Linked DNA regions of Mesorhizobium onobrychidis. The protein of the gene in region 1 interacts with the protein of each later gene in a pairwise test. Links are inferred from orthologs where the notes say so. Each region holds a gene or a part of one and is shown on either strand. Other genes may lie near its edges. The genes, in order: ybgC, secA and IHQ72_RS26035.

Region 1 (6,256 bases):
GCGCCGTCCTGGTCCATGATGGCGAGGCGCTTCTTGCGCGCGTTCTTTGCGCCCGATTCGTCGATGAAGACGACGCGCGTGTCGAAATAGCCCTTCTCGCCGGTCAGCCGTTCATAGATCTTGTCGGCGATGATATGGGCGACACGCCTCGTATTGGCGTCGTTGGCGAAGAACTGCTCGCCTGACATCTGCTGGCCGGCAAAGGTGTCCCACAGCCTGTACTGGGCGCGGACGCGGCCATCGGCCTCCTTGCTGACGCTGCCAGTGACCAGCGCCTGGGCGTTGATCACCTTCCAGTCCTCGAAGCGAGGCGTGGCATCCGGGTTCGAGATCTTTTCGATGAAGGCGCTCTTGTCGATCGGCGCGAACAGGCCGGAGCGTTTCAGGTCTGCGCTGACGATGTCGGAAATCTCCGCGCCCAACGCATCGCCGCCCTGGAAATCGGTGATGGCGATCGGCAGCGGCTCGACATTGCCTTTGTTGACGTTGAGCTCAACGAGCGCCCGCGCCGGCAAGGTGGCGGCGGCAGTCATGCCCAGCGCCATCGCTACGATCATCAGGAGCGGCTTGAGGATGGATTTCATGTCTTCTCGCTTCTCTTCAATGATTCTACGGGCGCCGGGCCTACAGGCCCAGCATCTCCCTCGGATCGAACGTGACCCGGACGTCGGCCCAGATGTCTTGTTTGCCTGCGGGAACCTGCAGGCCGGCCACATCGCATTTCTGAACCGCGCGCACGGCACTTTCGTCGAACGGGCGGTTTCCGCTCGACTTTTCGACGGATGGCCGTCCGTCCAGCTTGCCGGAGGCGTCCAGGTTGAACCGGACTACGACGATGAAATTCTCGGAACCCTCGAGCCCTACCGGCAGTGTCCAGCAACCACCAAGCTGGGCCTCCAACGCCCCCTGCTCCGACCTTGAAAGCTTCTGGCCCTGATCCTTGTCGGCGCCGAGCGACGCCTGCTGGGTCGAACGCTTGGCGCCGCCGCCGGACGGCTTCCGCTTGTCGAGCAGCGCCGAAATCTCGTCGGCGTTGAACTGCTTGTCTTCAGATTTCGGCTTTGACGAGGCTTCCTTGACCGGCTTGTCGGCGTCCTTGCGCTCGGGTGCCTTGGCGCTTTCGGCCTGGGCCGGCTGCGGCTTTGGCCGCGCCTGCGGGGCCGGCGCAGAGTCCGGAAGCTGCGTCTCCTCGGTTGGCGGTTCCTTGGCAATCGCTTCGGCGACGGCGTCCGGCTTGACCTCAGGCTTCGGGTCGATGGCGGCGGTCTTGTCCTGCGGCGGCGTCGGCGCCGGTTCCTTGGCCGGAGTCGGTTTTGGCTCCGCCTGCTTGACCGGCTCGGGCTTGACCTCTTCCTTCGGCTGCGGCACCGGTGCGACCTCGGTCGCCGGGACAGGCTTGGGCTGCTCCTTCGGCTTCGGCACATCCTCGGGCTTTGGCTTCTCTTTCGGCGTCGGCGCGGGCGGCGGCGCCTCAGCCTTATCGACCGGCTGGGGCTTGGGTTCCGGCGTCGGCGGCTTGTCGGTATCGACGCTGTTGTCGCCGACCGTCTGCGCGTCGGGAACGATGTCCGGGCGCTGGGTCGGCAATGGAGCCGGCTTTTCACTCACCGCAGCTTTCTTGTCGCCTTTCTGTATTTGCGCGATCGCTTCCATCGGCACGATTTCGACCGCCAGCGACTCGGCATCGGACGCCGGCAATGCAGCCGGCGCCGACAGCGTGAACAGGCCGAAGCCGATCACGACCGCATGCAAGATCACCGATGTGGTGAGGCCGGTCCTCATCTTGCGTCTATTGATCCTGTTCCTGCAGTGAAACCAGGCCGATATTCTTGTAGCCGGCGGCCGAGATGCGGGCCATCACCTTCATGGCCGTCCCGTAATCCGTCGCCTTGTCACCCCTGATGAAAATGCGCTCGTCGTAGCCGGTCTTGGAGATCGCCTGCAGCTTCGCCACCAGTTCCTCGATCGGGATCTCAGTTTCCTGCAGGTAAATCTGGCCGACCGGGTTGATGGACACGGTTATAGGCTGTGTATCGGCGTTCATCGCCTTGGCCTGTGTGTCCGGCAGGTCGATCGGCACGCCGACCGTCAGCAATGGCGCCGCGACCATGAAGATGATCAACAGCACCAGCATCACGTCGACCATCGGCGTGACGTTGATTTCCGATATCATCGCGTGATGGCGGCCGCGCCGCCTGTGGCCGCGACCACCGCGTCCTCCGCCACCCGCGCCTACAGACATTCCCATGATTGTTCCTCAGGTCTTCTGCGCGACTTTTTCATCGATTTGGCGCGAGAGTATGGCGGAGAACTCGTCCGCGAACCCTTCCATGCGCACGGCGATCTTGCTCGCGTCCGACGACAGCTTGTTGTAGGCGATGACAGCGGGGATAGCCGCGAGCAGGCCTATTGCCGTGGCCAGCAGCGCTTCGGCAATGCCGGGTGCGACCACCGACAGGCTGGTATTCTTGGATGCGGCGATCGCCTGGAACGAGGTCATGATGCCGATCACGGTGCCGAACAGGCCGATGAAGGGCGCCGCCGAGCCGGTGGTGGCGAGAAAGCCAAGCCGTCCTTCCAGCTTTTCCATTTCGCGGGTCAGCGCTAGGTCCATCGCCTTGTCGATGCGGGTCTGCAGGCCGAGCGGCGATTTCGCGCCCTTCTCGAAGCTCTTCTTCCATTCGCGCATGGCGGCGACGAAGATGGCGCCCATGCCTGTGGTCTTGCGGTCGGCGAGGGTGCGGTAGAGCTCCTCCAGCGACTGCCCGGACCAGAACACCTGTTCGAAGCGATTGAGCGCGAGCCGCATGCGGCCATAGGCGACGAGCTTGTCGACGATGATCGCCCAGGTCCAGATCGAGGCGCAGAGCAGCCCGATCATGACCAGCTTGACCACCCAGCCGGCCTGCATGAACAGCGCCCAAATCGACAAATGCGCGCCCGGTTCGGCGAGTGCGATATTTTCCATGGTTACGTCCTTAAGATTTTCCGGGCACGGCTGGCGGCTGGCCCATGGGCATCCCTTGTGGTCCGTTTGCGCAACGCTTGCGGAATAACCCCAAAATGCACCGTTGGCGGCCTTTTCGGGGAAAATGTTGGTGAAAGGAAGGCGCTGGATTCCTCCAATCTTCACCACCCTCTTCATGAACCGTTATGGTTAAGGATGGGTTAGGACGTACAGCGCGGCGCATTGCCGCGCCTTGGGCGAGCCGCCCGGCATCGTCAGCGGATCACCGGCGTCAGTAACTTACCGATTTGCGTTCGGTATGAAGGCTGCGATCCATTCCTTCGGAAAACGTCTTGGCCGGCCATTCTCGCCGATGATCGCCGCCTCGACCCGCGCCTCGACCAGCACCTCGCCGCCGCGCTTCAGCTGCTGCGCCATGAAGATGCGGGCGCCCGAAATGTCCTCGGTGCGCGTCTCGATGGTCAGGATGTCGTCCATGCGGGCGGATCCACGGAAGTCGATCTCCATGCGCCGCACCACCCAGACTATTTTTTCGCCATGCTTGCCCTCGGCGAGCTCGGTGTGATGGACGCCGGCAAGCCTGAGATAATCGGAACGGCCACGCTCGAAGAATTCGAGATAGCGCGCGTGGTAGACGACGCCGGAGAAATCGGTGTCGGCATAATAGACCCGCGCCATCAGCCGGTGGCCGAATTCCGTCAGCGCGCCGGAAAGCCCGGCGCAGAGCGTCGCCGATTCACCATGATCGTCCATTGCGCTTTCCTTTTCGGGCCTGACCGGGCACCTGAAGCGCGACGCGCTTTAGGTAATTGTTTCCGTGCGTGTCGTTGTCCAAAAACCGCTACACACTTTTGGGCGACACGCATTAACTTGGCGCATTAACCCCGATGGCATTGTTGACCGGGATGATCAAGACCCTGATGGCGGCGCTGCTTGTGCTGGCCGCGCTGGTGCTGCCGGGCCAGGCAGCCAGTTTTTCGATGAAGCGCGGCCTCAATCTTGACCAATGGACGACCTGGCCGGGCGAGGACAAATGGAGCGACCCGCAGGCAATCCTGCCCTATCCGGAATGGCGCAAATTCCTTAACGACGATGACCTTAAGGCGCTGAAGAGCGCCGGCTTCGATTTCCTGCGCATGCCGGTCGATCCGTCGCCGTTCCTGTCCGGCGAGGCGCTGGCGCTGCGCGACGAGCTCTATGCCAGCGTGCTGGGCTCGGTGCGCACGATCAACCGTGCCAGACTGAAAGTGATCGTCGACATGCATCTGATCCCCAGCGGCAGCAGCCGCAAGGTCGGCATGGGCGAGGTGATGGACGATCCACAAATGTTCGACGCCTATGTCGAAATGGTGCGCAAGATGGCGCGCACGCTGGCCGATGAGGATCCGCGCCAAGTCGCTTTCGAGCCGATGAACGAGCCGGTCGTCGACTGTGACGCCGACGGCACCGGCCTCTGGCCGGAGCGCCAGCAGAGACTGTTCGCGGCGGCGCGTTCGTCGGCCACCAAGCTCACCCTGATCCTGACCGGCGCCTGCTATTCCAATGCGGCATCGCTGGCAAAGATCGATCCGAAGGCGATCCCGGACGACAACGTCATCTGGACTTTTCACTCGCACGAGCCGTTCCTGCTGACCCACCAGGGCGCGACCTGGGCCGGCGACTTCATCCCCTACGTGATCGGCCTGCCATATCCGCTCAGCGCCGTCCCGCGCGCCCAGCTGGATGCTACGCTCGACACGATCCGGGCAAGGATCAAGGCCGAGGCGCCATGGACGCGGCAAAGCGGTCTGCTTGCCTATCTCGACGAGCAGGTCGCCAGCATCGATACGGACGAGAAGCTGCTCGAGACGATGGATGCGCCGTTCACCAGGGTCGAAGCCTGGGCAAAGGCCAACGGCATCAAGCCGGAGAACATCACATTGGGCGAATTCGGCATGATCCGCCAGGAATACGGCAATGCCTATGTGATGCCGGCCGAATACCGCGCCGCTTATGTCAGGGACATGATCGCGCGCGCCGAAGCCCATGGCTTCGCATGGTCGGTCTGGAGCTATGGCGGCGCCTTCGGCATCGTCGACGCTTTTGACGGCGACAAGGCAGAGCCGGATGTGATGGAGATGATCAAGTCCCTTCATTGAGCGGTTCAGGCTGAACCCAGTTCGATCGAAAGAATCTCTGGGCGCATCCCAAAACGCACCGGCAGGATGCTGAAGCCGAGGCCTCCGGAGACGATCAGGTTGCGGTTCTCCTCCACGACATGGCCATAGGCAAAACGGTTGCCGAAGCGGGATGGCACGACCGGAGAATAGCCGAGCAACCGCACCTGTCCGCCATGGGTATGGCCCGAAAGGGTCAACGATATCCGTGACGGGACCTTGGGAAATATGTCCGGCTCATGAGCGAGCAGAATAACGGGAGCCTTGTCGCTTACCTTTGCCAGCGTGCCATGCAGGTCGTCCAGTCCTTTGAATCTGCTGCGGCCCCAGGCTTTGCCCGGCCGCAGCGCAAGTTGGTCCGCAAGTCCGGCGACCCAGAAGCCATGCCCGTCCTTTTCCAGGCGGACGACATCGTTTTCTAAGACCGGGATACCGGCGCTCTCGAGCGCCCTGCGCGCCACCGTCGGCCCCAACCCGGCTTTTTGCGCGGAAAGGTCCTCCCACCAGTCGTGATTGCCAAGGATCGACCACACGCCGAGCGGCGCCTTCAGACCGGACAAGGCCGGCGCCCATTCGGAGGAATCCACCTAGTCCGTCACCAGGCGAGTGCCGGATGCATAGTCGCCAAGCAGGACAATCAGATCCGGCTGCAGGGCGTTCGCCCGTTCGGCAAGCGACTTAATCCGCTCCGGCGTCATCCATGGCCGGCAAGCATGAATATCGGCGAGAGCGACAACGCGAAGCCGCAATCCTGCAGGCCAGTTTGGCGGCGTCAATGAATAGCGCTTTACATGCGTCAGCAACATCGGCTCCAGGCCAACCGCATAAGCGCTGAGCGACACGGCCGATAAGAACGAACCGCCGATGAGGCGCAGGAAGCCACGTCTGGTGATCATCGCTCAGCTCCGTCGTTCGCGGGATCGTCGTCCCACAGCGCGAGGCTTCGCGTTAAAATCCGCAAATGTGCCGGCAAGCTGACCAGGATTAGGAGATTTTGCGCAGCTAAAGCATCGGACCCAAAAGTGGGTACCGGTTTTGGGAAAATCCGGTGCTCAAACATTGAGATAGAGCCCCATCCCGCTGTCGGGATGGACCAGGCTCAAAGCGCGCCGCGTTTGAAAGGATTCATGCG
Region 2 (6,820 bases), 320 kb from region 1 along the record:
GCTATGTGTTGAAGGGCATAGCCGCTGACGATGCCGGCTCGGTCGACGCCGCGGCGGTCCGGCGGAGGCGTCGACGCATTGTAGGATAGGGCGCTCTCGACGCCGCGCTTCTTCCCTACTCCCCTTGTGGGAAAAGGTGGATTGGCGCGCAGCGCCAAGACGGAAGAGGGGTGCTGGCCGGAGCGCTGTCGGTGCCAAGCTGGAACACCCCTCATCCGACCGAGCGGAGCCTGTCCTCGGGCTTGCCGGAGGCAAGACCCGTAGGCTCGGCCACCTTCTCCCACAAGGGGAGAAGGGAAGACCTGACGCAACGCCCATAAAGTGGCGGGCAAACTCAAACCTGAACCGACTGCCCTGCTTGCCCCAGCCTCACGTTGGACTACTTGGTGTTTTCCAGCGCGTCGACCGTCTTCTTCAGCTTCTCGTCCGGGATCTCGACTTTGGCCTCGGCGCGCAGCGACTTGACCAGCGCGATATATTTGTCGCGGATGACCGCCTGACGGGCCTGGTCCTTGACCTGGTCGAAGGCCGGCGGCTGCTTGGCGCGCTTGTCCTCGACCTGGATGACATGCCAGCCGAACTGCGACTGCACCGGCTGCTCGGTGTATTTGCCGACCGCCAGCGCGAAGACCGCCTTGTCGAACTCCGGCACCATCTGGCCGGGTCCGAACCAGCCGAGATCGCCGCCGCTGGTCTTGCCGCTCGGATCGCTGGTGTGCTCGTTGGCGAGTTTCTGGAAATCGGCGCCGCCGTCGAGCTGCTTGATGATCGCATCGGCCTCTTCCTTCGACTTCACGAGGATGTGACGGGCATGCACCTCGTTGGTCGGCGGCGTGTTGGCGATTTCCTGGTCGTAGCGGGCGCGAACCTCGGCATCCGTAACCTTGCCGACGACATCCTTCTCGACCATCTCGCCATGCAGGGCGCGCTGCTGCAGGAACGCCATGCGGCGCTGGAAGTCTGGATCCTTGTCGAGGCCGGTGGTGACCGCCTGGGCGGCCATGACCTTGATCTCTATCGCCGCCGAAAGTGCTGCGGCGCGGCGCTGTTCGGGCGGCATCTGCGCGAACTGCTGCGACAGCTCGCCTTCGGCAAGCGCAAGGTCTGCCTCGGTCAGCGTCTGGCCGTTGATCGTGGCGACCACGCCGTTCGGATCGACCGGCGCGGCCGGTTGGGCCGGGGCTGGTTGGGCAGGCGCGGCGTCCTGCGCCATCAGTGGCGACAGCGACAAAGCCGACAGCCCGAATGCCAGGCCGAGGCTGGCGAGCGACGCGCGGCGGAACAATAAGGACATACGATTAACTCCAATAGGGGATAGCTAGAGCAGGATGGCTTCCAGACCAGCCAGATTGTGGCGGAATTTGGCACGGTCGTCAGGGCGAGCGCGCCGTTGACATCGATTGAGCCCCCTCTTATCTGTCCAACGACTTTGCGTCCAGAACCGTTTTCCGGGCGCTTTTTGCGTTTGTCCGCGTTTCACGTGGATTTGATGGGGCCGCCGGCACCCGTCGCAACGACTTGGAATGCTATCGAAAGGACCATTGAATGGTCAGTTTTGGCGGTCTCGCCCGTAAGGTTTTCGGCTCCTCCAACGATCGCCGGGTCAAGTCGACCCGACCGCGCGTCGAAGCGATCAACGCCATGGAAAACGAGATGCGGGCGCTCTCCGACGCCGAGCTGACGGCCCGCACGGAAAAATTCCGCCAGGACGTTGCCAACGGCGCCAGCCTCGATGATCTGCTGGTGCCGGCCTTCGCCACCGTGCGCGAAGCGGCGCGCCGCGTGCTCGGCATGCGCCCGTTCGACGTGCAGCTGATCGGCGGCATGGTGCTGCACAATGGCGGCATCGCCGAGATGCGCACCGGCGAGGGCAAGACGCTTGTCGCCACGCTGCCCGTCTATCTCAACGCGCTCGCCGGCAAGGGCGTCCATGTCGTCACCGTCAACGACTACCTTGCCACACGCGACTCCGAATGGATGGGCCGCGTCTATAAATTCCTCGGCCTTACCGTCGGCGTCATCGTCCATGGCCTGTCCGACGAGGAACGCGCCGCCGCCTATGCCGCCGACGTCACCTACGCCACCAACAACGAGCTCGGCTTCGACTATCTGCGCGACAACATGAAATTCGAGCGCGCGCAGATGGTGCAGCGCGGCCACAGCTACGCGATCGTCGACGAGGTCGACTCCATCCTGGTCGACGAGGCGCGCACGCCGCTGATCATTTCCGGTCCGCTCGAGGACCGCTCGGAAATGTACAACACCATCGATGCCTTCATGCTGAAGCTCGAGCCGGCCGACTACGAGATCGATGAGAAGCAGAAGACCTCGATCTTCACCGAGGAGGGCACCGAGAAGCTGGAGAACCTTTTGCGCGACGCCGACCTGCTCAAGGGCGAGTCGCTCTACGACGTCGAGAACGTCGCCATCGTCCACCACGTCAACAATGCGCTGAAGGCGCACCAGCTGTTCCAGAAGGACAAGGACTATATCGTGCGCAACGGCGAGATCGTCATCATCGACGAATTCACCGGCCGCATGATGCCCGGCCGCCGCTATTCGGAAGGCCTGCACCAGGCGCTCGAGGCCAAGGAGCATGTGGCGATCCAGCCGGAGAACCAGACGCTCGCCTCCGTCACCTTCCAGAATTATTTCCGCCTCTACAAGAAGCTCGCCGGCATGACCGGCACGGCGCTGACCGAGGCCGAGGAATTCGGCAACATCTACAATCTCGACGTCACCGAGATCCCGACCAATCTGCCGGTCATCCGTATCGACGAGGACGACGAGGTCTACCGGACCGTCGAGGAGAAATACAAGGCGATCGTCAAGGAGATCAAGGAAGCCCGCACCAAGGGCCAGCCGACGCTGGTCGGCACCACCTCGATCGAGAAATCCGAGCTGCTGGCCGCGCGCCTGCGCAAGGAAGGCTTCACCGACTTCGAGGTGCTGAACGCCCGCCACCACGAGCGTGAGGCGGCGATCGTCGCCCAGGCCGGAAAACCCGGCGCCATCACCATTGCGACCAACATGGCCGGCCGCGGCACCGACATCCAGCTCGGCGGCAATGCCGACATGCGCATCGCCGAAGAGCTTGGCGATATGCCGACTGGCCCCGAGCGCGAAGCCAGGGAAAAGGCAATCCGCGACGACGTCGCCCGGCTGAAGGAAAAGGCGCTCGCCGCCGGCGGCCTCTACGTGCTCGCCACCGAACGCCATGAAAGCCGCCGCATCGACAACCAGTTGCGCGGCCGCTCAGGCCGCCAGGGCGATCCCGGCCGCTCAAAGTTCTTCCTGTCGCTGCAGGACGATCTGATGCGCATCTTCGGCTCCGAGCGCATGGACGGCATGCTGCAGAAGCTCGGCCTCAAGGAAGACGAGGCGATCATCCACCCCTGGATCAACAAGGCGCTGGAAAAGGCGCAGAAGAAGGTCGAGGCGCGCAACTTCGACATCCGCAAGAACCTGCTGAAATATGATGACGTCTCGAACGACCAGCGCAAGGTGGTGTTCGAGCAGCGCCTCGAGCTGATGGACGGTGAGGGCCTCTCCGAGACCATCGCCGAAATGCGCGAGGGCGTCATCGACGAGATCGTCGCCAAGGCCATTCCCGAAAACGCCTATGCCGAGCAGTGGAACGTCGCCGGCCTCAAGGCCGAGGTCGCCGAATTCCTCAATCTCGACCTGCCGATCGAGGACTGGGTCAAGGAAGAGGGCATTGCCGAGGACGACATCCGCGAGCGCATCAGCCAGGCCGCCGAAACTGCCGCCAAGGAGCGTGCCGAGCGCTTCGGCCCCGACGTGATGACCTATGTCGAGCGCTCGGTGGTGCTGCAGACGCTCGACCATCTGTGGCGCGAGCACATCGTCAACCTCGATCATCTGCGCTCGGTCGTCGGCTTCCGCGGCTACGCCCAGCGCGACCCGCTGCAGGAATACAAGGGCGAGGCGTTCGAGCTGTTCCAGGCTATGCTCGGCAATCTGCGCCAGGCCGTCACCGCGCAATTGATGCGTGTCGAGCTGGTCCGCCAGGCCGCCGAAGCGCCGCCGCCCGAGGCGCCCGATATGTTCGGCAGCCATCTCGACGGCACCACCGGCGAGGACGATTTTAACGGCGGCGAGACCGGGCTTCTGGTTCGCCAGGAGACCAACGCCATCGTCGCCCCCGAAAACCGCGACCCAAACAACCCCGCCACCTGGGGCAAGGTCGGCCGCAATGAGGCCTGCCCGTGTGGTTCAGGCAAGAAGTACAAGCATTGCCATGGGGCGTTTGCGTAAGCTTGCCTTCGCCCCGTTCACGGGGAGAAGGTGCCGGCAGGCGGATGAGGGGCGGCGCCGGCGTTCGCGGTTAGCCAATCTCCCCACCTGAGGGGGAGATGGCCGGCAGGCCAGAGGGGGCGCTGTCCCGCCGGCGTATCCGTTATTACGCCGCTTTCGGCCGCTCCATTTCAGCCTCGAGCTCGAACTTCAACTGCGCGGCCTCTTCCTCCGGCAGCCAAAGCACCATCTGGGGCACGATCTTGCGGTAGAGCCGAGTGCTGTCCTGATCCCAAGGCAACGTCTCCGCGCTGCGTGCCTCGGCGATAAGCCTGTGCAATCGCGCGCGCACCCGGTCCGGATCGCCGTGACAATAAACGGTCGGCGCATCCCATCGTAAGCGTCCGGCGTCCTACGCGGCTTGAGCGTTACGAGGACGCATTCGAGCTCAGAAGAAAGTTGCCAGACTACTTCATCGACTCGACCTTCTACGGAGCCGCGATGCTCGCGGAACTCGGTCGCCTTGACGAGGCGCGACAATGGGCCGAGCTGGCTGTTGCAAGGCCAGCACCCTGGAGGCGCAAGGCAGGCGAAGAAGACGTGCATTCAAATTATGCTCGAAAACAACCCCTACCGCAGCCCGGAGGACCAGCAGCATTTCGCAGATTCATTGCGCAAGGCCGGTGTGCTAGAATAGGCGGGAATATGCATCCGATCATTGCCTGTATCTTGGAGGTGCGAAGTGTCGGGCCAACCCATTACCGTTCTGATGGTCAATGAGTATCCTGACTACATCGACGCCAAAGTGTGGGCTGCTGAGCTGAAGAATCGTGTGCCGCAGCTGGAGTTCAGGCTTTGGCCAGACGTCGGGAACAAAGGAGACATAGATATAGTGCTGATCGACAAAGGCGCCAGTCCTGGCTTTTTCGACGCGATGACAGGACTGCGCGCCGTCGTCTATTTGGGGGCAGGTGTCGACGGTATTGATCTCCAAAGCTTTCCAAAGAGTGTTTCGCTCATTAGGCTCGCAACGCGTGAGCAGGCTTCGGAAGTGGTGCAGTACATCGTCCTTCGCGTTCTCTGCCAGCAACGGCATGTTGCGGAGTACATGAGTCAGCAAGCCCGCAAGATTTGGAGTCCGATCGCGCCGCGGAAGGTCTCCGAGACAAGAATTGTTGTGCTGGGTGCGGGCCGGATCGGTGGCTGGGCCGCAAAGCTGTTTGCGGACCTGGGCTACGACACTGCTGTCTGGTCTCGTCACCAGAAGACGCTTCCTGGCATACAGAGTTACTTTGGCCGTGCCCAGCTTGCGGACGCACTCACACTCCGGGACTACGTTATCTGTTCACTTCCCCTGACTGGTGACACTCGTGGGATACTGAACTCCAGTGCCTTTGGAAAAATGAAGCGAGGTGCCTACCTCGTGAATGTCGCCAGGGGCGCGCATGTCAACGAAGCCGACCTGATCCGCGCTCTCGACGAAGATCAGCTTTCTGGTGCTTGCCTTGACGTGTTTCAGCGTGAACCGCTGGAGGCCTCATCGCCACTGTGGAATCATCCCAAGGTGACCATCACACCTCATGTCGCGAGCTTCTGGGTGGATTCTGGAATCGACCAGGCCGCCGATCTCTGCGGTCAAGTCGCAAGAGGAGAGCCTCTGTCCAACAAGATCGACCTCGAACTGGGTTACTAACTCGAGGTAAGGGCCTCACCCCGAGACACGCAGAGCGGAGTGACCAGCCCCCACCGAGTGGTCCAGGGAGAATGTTAGTGTGGCCTTGGCTGCTGCGCCAAAGGCAGCATGGCCGGCGGAGTCGGTTGGGTAAGCGCAGCCGGCCATGCGGTTAGGCAGCCGAGCGCCTGCTGACGAAGCTCTCCAAGGTGACGATCGCTTACCACCTAGTGGCTGCCCTGCGGGATTTTGTCCGTAATTTCACATTTCATCTCTTCGCTGGCCGCTTTCCATCGGTTTCCATGTAGCGCTCCCATTTACGCGGGTGTCATTGTGGCACTGCTGTTCGATTGGCCGGCAATCTACCCAGTGCTAGCCGCGTGTTTGGCCGTGGTTATTGTCAACCCGCGGCGTAGAATCCTAAACGCCAAAAAGAGGCGCGACAGATACTATCGATCTTGATGCCGCATGCTCCACGGCAACAATTCGTCAATCCTATTGATCGGATGGTCGGCGATGCGAGCGAGGACGTCGCGAAGATAGGATTCGGGATCGAGACCGTTGAGCTTCGCGGTTTCGATCAGCAACAGGATCGCAGCGGCGCGCTCGCCGCCCTTGTCCGATCCGGCGAACAACCAGTTCTTGCGGCCGAGCGCGATCGGCCGGATCGCACGGGCTCCGGCAACTCCCGGCGTTCGCTCGCCCTCATAATGCCACCGGTATGACGAGCGCGCGTTGCCGCGCACCGGCGCGCCGCCCTCCGCTATGGCTCCGGGTGTTCGTCGCTCGAGAAGCCCAAATCGTTGGCTTTCGTCCGCTGCGCGGATCGCTCCCCACCCAACCGTTTCTTAATGTGTTCTCGTTAGACGCAGAGCCAGAAAAGAGGCGGAA
Region 3 (6,383 bases), 4.0 Mb from region 1 along the record:
GGCGAGCGTCGCGGCAAAGACGTGACCGCCGGTGCCATCGGCGACGAAATAGAGGTCGTCGGTCTTCGACGGGTTGGCTACCGCCTCCAGCGCCGCTCGGCCGGGATTGGCGATCGGCGTCGGCGGCAGGCCATTGATCAGATAGGTGTTGTAGGGCGTCGGCTTCTTGATGTCCGACTGGTAGATCGGGCGGTCGGCGGGTTTGCCCTTGCCGCCGAACAGGCCGTAGATAATGGTCGGATCGGACTGCAGCCGCATGCCCTTGGCCAGCCGGTTGAGGAAGACGGCGGCGACCCGTGAGCGTTCGTCGCCCTTGCCCGTCTCCTTCTCGACGATCGAAGCCAGGATGACGAAGTCGTCGACATTGGCCAGAGGCAGATCGGGGGCGCGCCGCTGCCAGACATCCTGGACCAGCTTCTTCTGATTCGCCAAAAGCTTCTCGACCATCTGCTGGCGTGTCGCGCCGCGGGTGAAACGCAGCGTGTCGGTGGCAAGGCTGCCCTCGGGTGGAATGGTCGCCGGCATATCGCCGTCGAGCGCTGCCTGATCGGCGATGCGCTGCAGCGCCTGCTCGACCGTCAGTCCCTCGGGGACGGTCAGCGAATACATCACCGACTTGCCGCTCTTCAGCAACTCCATGATGTCGCGCATGGAGGCCTGCGGCTTGATCTCGTATTCCCCGGCCTTCAGTTCCGAATCATTGCCAAAGGCACGCACGCCAAGGCGGAAGATGCGCGCGTCGCTGATCAGTCCACGCCGCTCGAGCTGCTCTGCAATTTCCTGGACGCCGGTGTTCGGCTTGACCAGGAAGGTGTCGGCATTGGCCGACGGGCCGGGCTCGTTGAATTCCTGCTTACCGAAATACAATGCAAAACCGGCCGCCAGAACCAACAGCATCACCAAGGAGATGACGAAGTTCATGAACACGACGAACTGGCTGCGCGAGGCGCGCGAGCGCTTGGGCGGCGGCGTGCCGGCTTCAGGCCGCAATGCTTCGCTGGCCGTCTTCGGCACGATCGGACCCGACGGTGCGGACCGTTGCCCGAATTCCCCGTTCGTGTTCATGGCGCCCTACCGTTTGGTCTTGCAACGAATCCCCTTGGGCAGAGTAGGGGCGAATATGGCAAAATTGACGGCACGCATACACTGTGCCGGCCGGCGGACCGGTCAGCCATTGTAGCGCTGGAAGACCAGGGAGGCGTTGGTGCCGCCGAAGCCGAAGGAATTGGACAGCGCCACGTCGATCTGGCGGGCGCGCGGCTTGTGCGGCACCAGGTCGATCGCCGTTTCGCGCTCTGGGTTGTCGAGATTGATGGTGGCCGGCGCGATGTTGTCGCGAATCGCGAGGATCGAAAAGATCGCCTCGGCGGCGCCCGCCGCACCCAGGAGATGGCCTATCGACGATTTGGTCGACGACATCGATATTTTCGACGCGGCGTTGCCTACCAGCCGCTCGACGGCGCCGAGCTCGATCGTGTCGGCCATGGTCGAGGTGCCGTGCGCGTTGATGTAGTCGACGTCTGCGGGCGTCAGCTTGGCCCGGTTCAGCGCCGCAACCATGCAGCGGAAGGCGCCGTCGCCATCTTCGGCCGGCGCGGTGATGTGATAGGCATCGCCGGTCAGGCCGTAACCGGTGACCTCGGCATAGATCTTGGCGCCGCGTGCCTTGGCGTGTTCCAGTTCCTCCAGAATGACGACGCCGGCGCCCTCGCCCATGACGAAGCCGTCGCGGTCGCGGTCATAGGGACGCGAGGCCGTTTCCGGAGCGTCGTTGCGGTCGGTGGACAGCGCACGGCAGGCTGCGAAACCGGCGATCGACAGCCGCGTCACCGGCGCCTCGGTGCCGCCCGCGACCATCACGTCGGCATCGCCCCACATGATCAGTCGAGCGGCATCGCCGATGGCATGCGCGCCGGTGGAGCATGCGGTGACGACGGCGTGGTTGGGGCCTTTCAGCCCATGCCGGATCGAAACCTGGCCGGAGACGAGATTGATGATCTGGCCGGGGATGAAGAACGGGCTGATGCGGCGCGGACCGCGCTCCTTCAGGATCATCGCGTTCTCGGCGATGCCTTCGATGCCGCCGATGCCGGAGCCGATCAGCACGCCGGTGGCGCACTGCTCCTCATGCGACTTCGGCGCCCACCCGGAATCCTTCAGCGCCTCGTCGGCGGCCGCGATCCCGTACAGGATGAAGTCGCCGATTTTGCGCAGTTCCTTCGGCTCGAGAACGGCCTCGGGATTGAAGGTGGCGTTCTCACCATTGCCGCGGGGAATGACGTGGGCGACCTTGCAGGCAAGATCCTCCACCTCGAACTCGGTGATGCGCTTGGCTGCGCTGCGGCCGGTAAGAAGCTCCTTCCAGCCATGCTCGAAGCCTACGCCGAAGGGCGAAAGCAGCCCAAGGCCCGTGACGACGACACGCCTCATCGCAGGTCCTCCTCGGTGATGACTGCAAATAGCGTCAGGCAGAAGCCTTATCGATGTACTTCACCGCATCGCCAACAGTCAGGATGGTTTCGGCCGCATCGTCCGGGATCTCGACGCCGAATTCTTCTTCGAACGCCATGACGAGTTCGACCGTGTCGAGACTGTCCGCGCCCAGATCATCGATGAAGCTCGCCTGCTCCGTCACCTTGTCGGCATCGACGCCAAGGTGCTCGATAACGATCTTCTTGACGCGCTCTGCGGTGTCACTCATTTGGGCATCCTCGTCTTTTGTTTGTCTGTCTTCGTTAGCGGGCAGAATGCCGCTAATCAAGCTGAAAGATGGTCCTGTCGGAAACGCAACGGCACCGGACCGGTTTTTGCCCGAACCGCCGGGTTGCGGGCCGCATTACACGAAAATCGGCCCGGGTCCAAGGCGAAAAGGGGTGTTTTCCCGCAACTGTCAAATCATCGCCATGCCGCCATTCACGTGAATGGTCTGGCCGGTGACATAGGCAGCTTCGTTGGAAGCGAGATAGGCGACGGCGGAAGCGACTTCGGCGCTGGTGCCCATGCGCCGTGTCGGGATCGCCGCCATGATCGCCTCTTTCTGCTTGTCGTTGAGCTTGTCGGTCATCGCCGATTCGATAAAGCCCGGGGCGACGCAGTTGACGGTGATGTTGCGGGTGGCGATCTCCTGCGCCAGCGACTTGGAAAAGCCGATCATGCCGGCCTTGGAGGCGCAGTAATTGGTCTGGCCGGGATTGCCGGTGACGCCAACCACGGAGGTGATGTTGATGATGCGGCCATGCCGGCGCCGCATCATCGGATGGGTGAGTTCGCGGGTCAGCCGGAACACGGCGGTCAGATTGACTTCGAGCACCGTATCCCAGTCGGCGTCCGCCATGCGTACGAACAGACCGTCCTTGGTGATGCCGGCATTGTTGACGAGAATGTCGACGCCTTCGAGATCGGCCTCGACCTTCTGGCCGAGCGCCTTGACCTCGTCGCGATTGGAAAGGTTCGCCGGGAACAGCTTGACCCGGTCGCCGAGTTCGGCCGCCAGCGTCTCCAGCTTTTCGACGCGGGTGCCGTGCAGGCCGACGACGGCGCCCTGCGCATGCAGCACCCTGGCGATCGCCTCGCCGATGCCTCCCGATGCGCCTGTGACGAGGGCCTTGCGGCCGGTCAATTCGAACATGTCTTGTCTCCTGATCTAAGAGAGAACACCCTACACGGGTGGGGCCAAATCTTGGCGGTTATGCGAGCGCCGCCAGCGCCGCGTCGACATCCGCCGGCGTGCCGACGGCGCCGGTGGCCATATCGCGGTTGATGCGCCGCGCCAGTCCCGACAGCACCTTGCCGGCGCCCACTTCGTAAAGCGTCGCAATGCCATTCGCGTCGAACCATTCCACCGTTTCGCGCCAGCGCACGCGGCCGGTCACCTGTTCGACCAGGCGGCGGGCGATTGCGTCCGGATCGCTGGACGGAGTGACCGACACATTGGAGACCACGGGCACGAACGGCGCGTTCTTCGTGACTTCGGCCAATGCCTCGCGCATGACCTCGGCCGCCGGTGCCATCAGCGCCGAATGGAAGGGCGCCGAGACCTGCAGCATCAGCGCCCGCTTGGCGCCCTTTTCCATGCACAGTCTCGCCGCCAGCTCGACCGCCGCCCTGGCGCCGGAGATCACCAGTTGGCCACCGCCATTGTCGTTGGCGATCTGGCAAACTGAATCTTTGGCTGAACCTTTGGCCGCTTCAGCGCAGGCGGCTTCGACATCGGCCTGTTCCAGCCCGATGATCGCCGCCATGGCGCCTTCACCGGCCGGCACAGCCGCCTGCATGGCATTGCCGCGGATACGCAAGAGCCGGGCCGCATCGGCGACCGAAACGAAACCGGCGGCGGCAAGTGCCGAATATTCGCCAAGCGAATGGCCGGCGACATAGGCGACCTTGTCCTTCAGCGAGAAGCCGCGCGATTCCAGTGCCCGGATCGCGGCGAGCGATACCGCCATCAGCGCCGGCTGGGCATTGGCGGTCAGCGTCAGCGTCTCTTCCGGCCCTTCCCAGATCAGCTTCGACAGGTTTTCGCCGAGCGCGTCGTCGACCTCTTCGAAGATCTTCCGCGATTCCGGAAAGGCGTCGGCGAGGTCCTTGCCCATGCCGACAGCTTGGCTGCCCTGTCCCGGAAAGGTGAATGCAACGGCCATGTGTGGCTCCCAAGCGGCTGATTTTTCCTGCCTGTGACGCAAGGCGGGCGGGCAAGTCAAGTCCGCCATCGGCCCGACCCGGGCCACTCCGGCTCGGTATTGCTGGCCGAGTACCTGTTCCAAAAGGCTTTTTGTCGATCACTCATGATGAAAATCGCTCACGATTCGTTTGCTGGCTCTTCTTATTTCAGCCACAGGCGCTAGCTTTTCGTGACATATCGATGACAGCTCAATGACGCTTTTGTGTATGGTCGGGGGAATTGTAAGGTGGCAAGGACTAGGAAGGGCGCTGGCAAAGCCGCGCCACAGTTTCTGGAAGGCGATCCGGCCACCGGCTATCTGCCGGGCCGGAAATGGCCTGTTATCCGTTATGGCCTCGTCAGCCTTCTCGCTGCCGCCATCCTGGTTTTTGCGATCGAACTGATCGTGCGCGGCGACTTTGCCGGTACCGTCGCCTTCTTCCTGCAGCCCTTCAAGCCGGGCTGGACCACCATCATCATCTTCGCGCTGATCCTGATCGGCCTCGATGCCGTGCTCGGCCGCAGCCACCAGAGCCTGATGATCGTCGCGCCGCTGACCCTGGCGCTGGCCTTCGTCGGCCATCAGAAATCGCTTTATCTCGGCGATCCGCTCTATCCGACCGATTTCCTCTATTCACGCCAGATCGTGGCGCTGATGCCGCTTCTGGTGCGCGAACGCCCGGGAACCGCCCTCGCCTTGGCGGTCGGCATCGTCGGTGGGCTGTCGCTGCTCGTTTATGGCTGGCGGCTGTGGCGCCGCCGCGTGCCGGCGCTCAGCCGCAAGGGGCGCCTTGCCCGGCTGACGCTGACCGTGCCACTGCTCGCCTTCTTCGTCTCGATCATGGACTATGCAACCTTCTCGTGGACGCGTGACCGGCTGCAGATCATCCCGATCATGTGGGACCAGAAGGAAAACTACGCCTCCAACGGTTTTGCGCTCGCCTTCGCGCTCAACGTGCCGATGGCCCATGTCTCGGCGCCTGCCGGCTATTCCGACAAGTCGATCGCAGCAATCGACAGGCCTGATGTGACGGCCTCGGTACCGGCCGAGAAGCCCGACATCATCATCGTCATGAGCGAATCCTTCTGGGACCCGACCGAGCTGCCCGGCGTCACCATCACGCCCGATCCGATTCCCAATGTGCGGGCGCTGCGCTCGGGCTATATGTTCTCACCCGAATTCGGCGGTATGACCGCCAATGTCGAATTCGAGGCGCTGACCGGCTTTTCCAACGCCTTCCTGCCGGCCGGCAGCATCCCCTACCAGCAATATGTCCGCGCGCCGGTGCCGTCGATGGCGACGTTCCTGAAGAGCCAGGGCTATGAGACGCGCGCTATCCATCCCGGCACGAGTTGGTTCTGGAACCGTACGCCGGTCTATGCGGATTTCGGCTTCGACGCCTTCAAGTCGGAAGAAAATATGCCATATCTCGAAAAGCGCGGTCCGCTGGCCTCGGACGCGGCGATGACCGACGAGATCATCCGCGAGGCCGACTCCACTGACGATCCGTTTTTCTTCTTCGCCGTCAGCCTGCAAAACCACGGCCCTTACGAGCCGAATCGCTATTACAATCCGACCCACAAGGTGCAGGCGCCGACCAGCCAGTGGGCAAAGGATTCGCTGCTGAGCTTCACAGAGGGTGCATCCGACGCCGACAAGGGCCTTGAGCGCCTTGTCGAATGGGCGAAGAACCGCCAGCGGCCGACAGTCATCGCCTTCTTC

The links.
Region 2: the proteins of ybgC (region 1) and secA interact in binary tests that used the Escherichia coli proteins (3 or more experiments, as listed by UniProt). The link is inferred for Mesorhizobium onobrychidis from one-to-one orthologs.
Region 3: the proteins of ybgC (region 1) and IHQ72_RS26035 interact in binary tests that used the Escherichia coli proteins (3 or more experiments, as listed by UniProt). The link is inferred for Mesorhizobium onobrychidis from one-to-one orthologs.

The regions. Positions count from the first base shown.
Region 1 is NZ_CP062229.1:1,249,845-1,256,100, reverse strand. Bases 1,985-4,671 are described here. They hold ybgC (tol-pal system-associated acyl-CoA thioesterase), read right to left. Parts: upstream 3,722-4,671; coding sequence 3,248-3,721; downstream 1,985-3,247. Other genes in these bases: IHQ72_RS06040 (glycoside hydrolase family 5 protein), read left to right, coding at 3,856-4,671; tolQ (protein TolQ), read right to left, coding at 2,258-2,968; tolR (protein TolR), read right to left, coding at 1,985-2,248. Outside these bases: Tol-Pal system beta propeller repeat protein TolB, read right to left, coding at 1-557; cell envelope integrity protein TolA, read right to left, coding at 625-1,782; more of tolR, read right to left, coding at 1,790-1,984; more of IHQ72_RS06040, read left to right, coding at 4,672-5,106.
Region 2 is NZ_CP062229.1:1,570,263-1,577,082, reverse strand. The notes cover bases 1,228-4,478. They hold secA (preprotein translocase subunit SecA), read left to right. Parts: upstream 1,228-1,545; coding sequence 1,546-4,278; downstream 4,279-4,478. Other genes in these bases: IHQ72_RS07770 (hypothetical protein), read right to left, coding at 4,424-4,478; IHQ72_RS07780 (peptidylprolyl isomerase), read right to left, coding at 1,228-1,294. In the rest of the region: IHQ72_RS07785 (TetR/AcrR family transcriptional regulator), read left to right, coding at 1-89; more of IHQ72_RS07780, read right to left, coding at 380-1,227; more of IHQ72_RS07770, read right to left, coding at 4,479-4,597; IHQ72_RS07765 (NAD(P)-dependent oxidoreductase), read left to right, coding at 5,000-5,950. UniProt on the Escherichia coli protein: Required for protein export, interacts with the SecYEG preprotein conducting channel.
Region 3 is NZ_CP062229.1:5,219,978-5,226,360, forward strand. What follows is about bases 1,084-3,897. They hold IHQ72_RS26035 (acyl carrier protein), read right to left. Parts: upstream 2,702-3,897; coding sequence 2,465-2,701; downstream 1,084-2,464. Other genes in these bases: fabF (beta-ketoacyl-ACP synthase II), read right to left, coding at 1,168-2,430; fabG (3-oxoacyl-[acyl-carrier-protein] reductase), read right to left, coding at 2,891-3,628; fabD (ACP S-malonyltransferase), read right to left, coding at 3,687-3,897. Also shown: endolytic transglycosylase MltG, read right to left, coding at 1-1,065; more of fabD, read right to left, coding at 3,898-4,640; IHQ72_RS26050 (LTA synthase family protein), read left to right, coding at 4,908-6,383. UniProt on the Escherichia coli protein: Carrier of the growing fatty acid chain in fatty acid biosynthesis.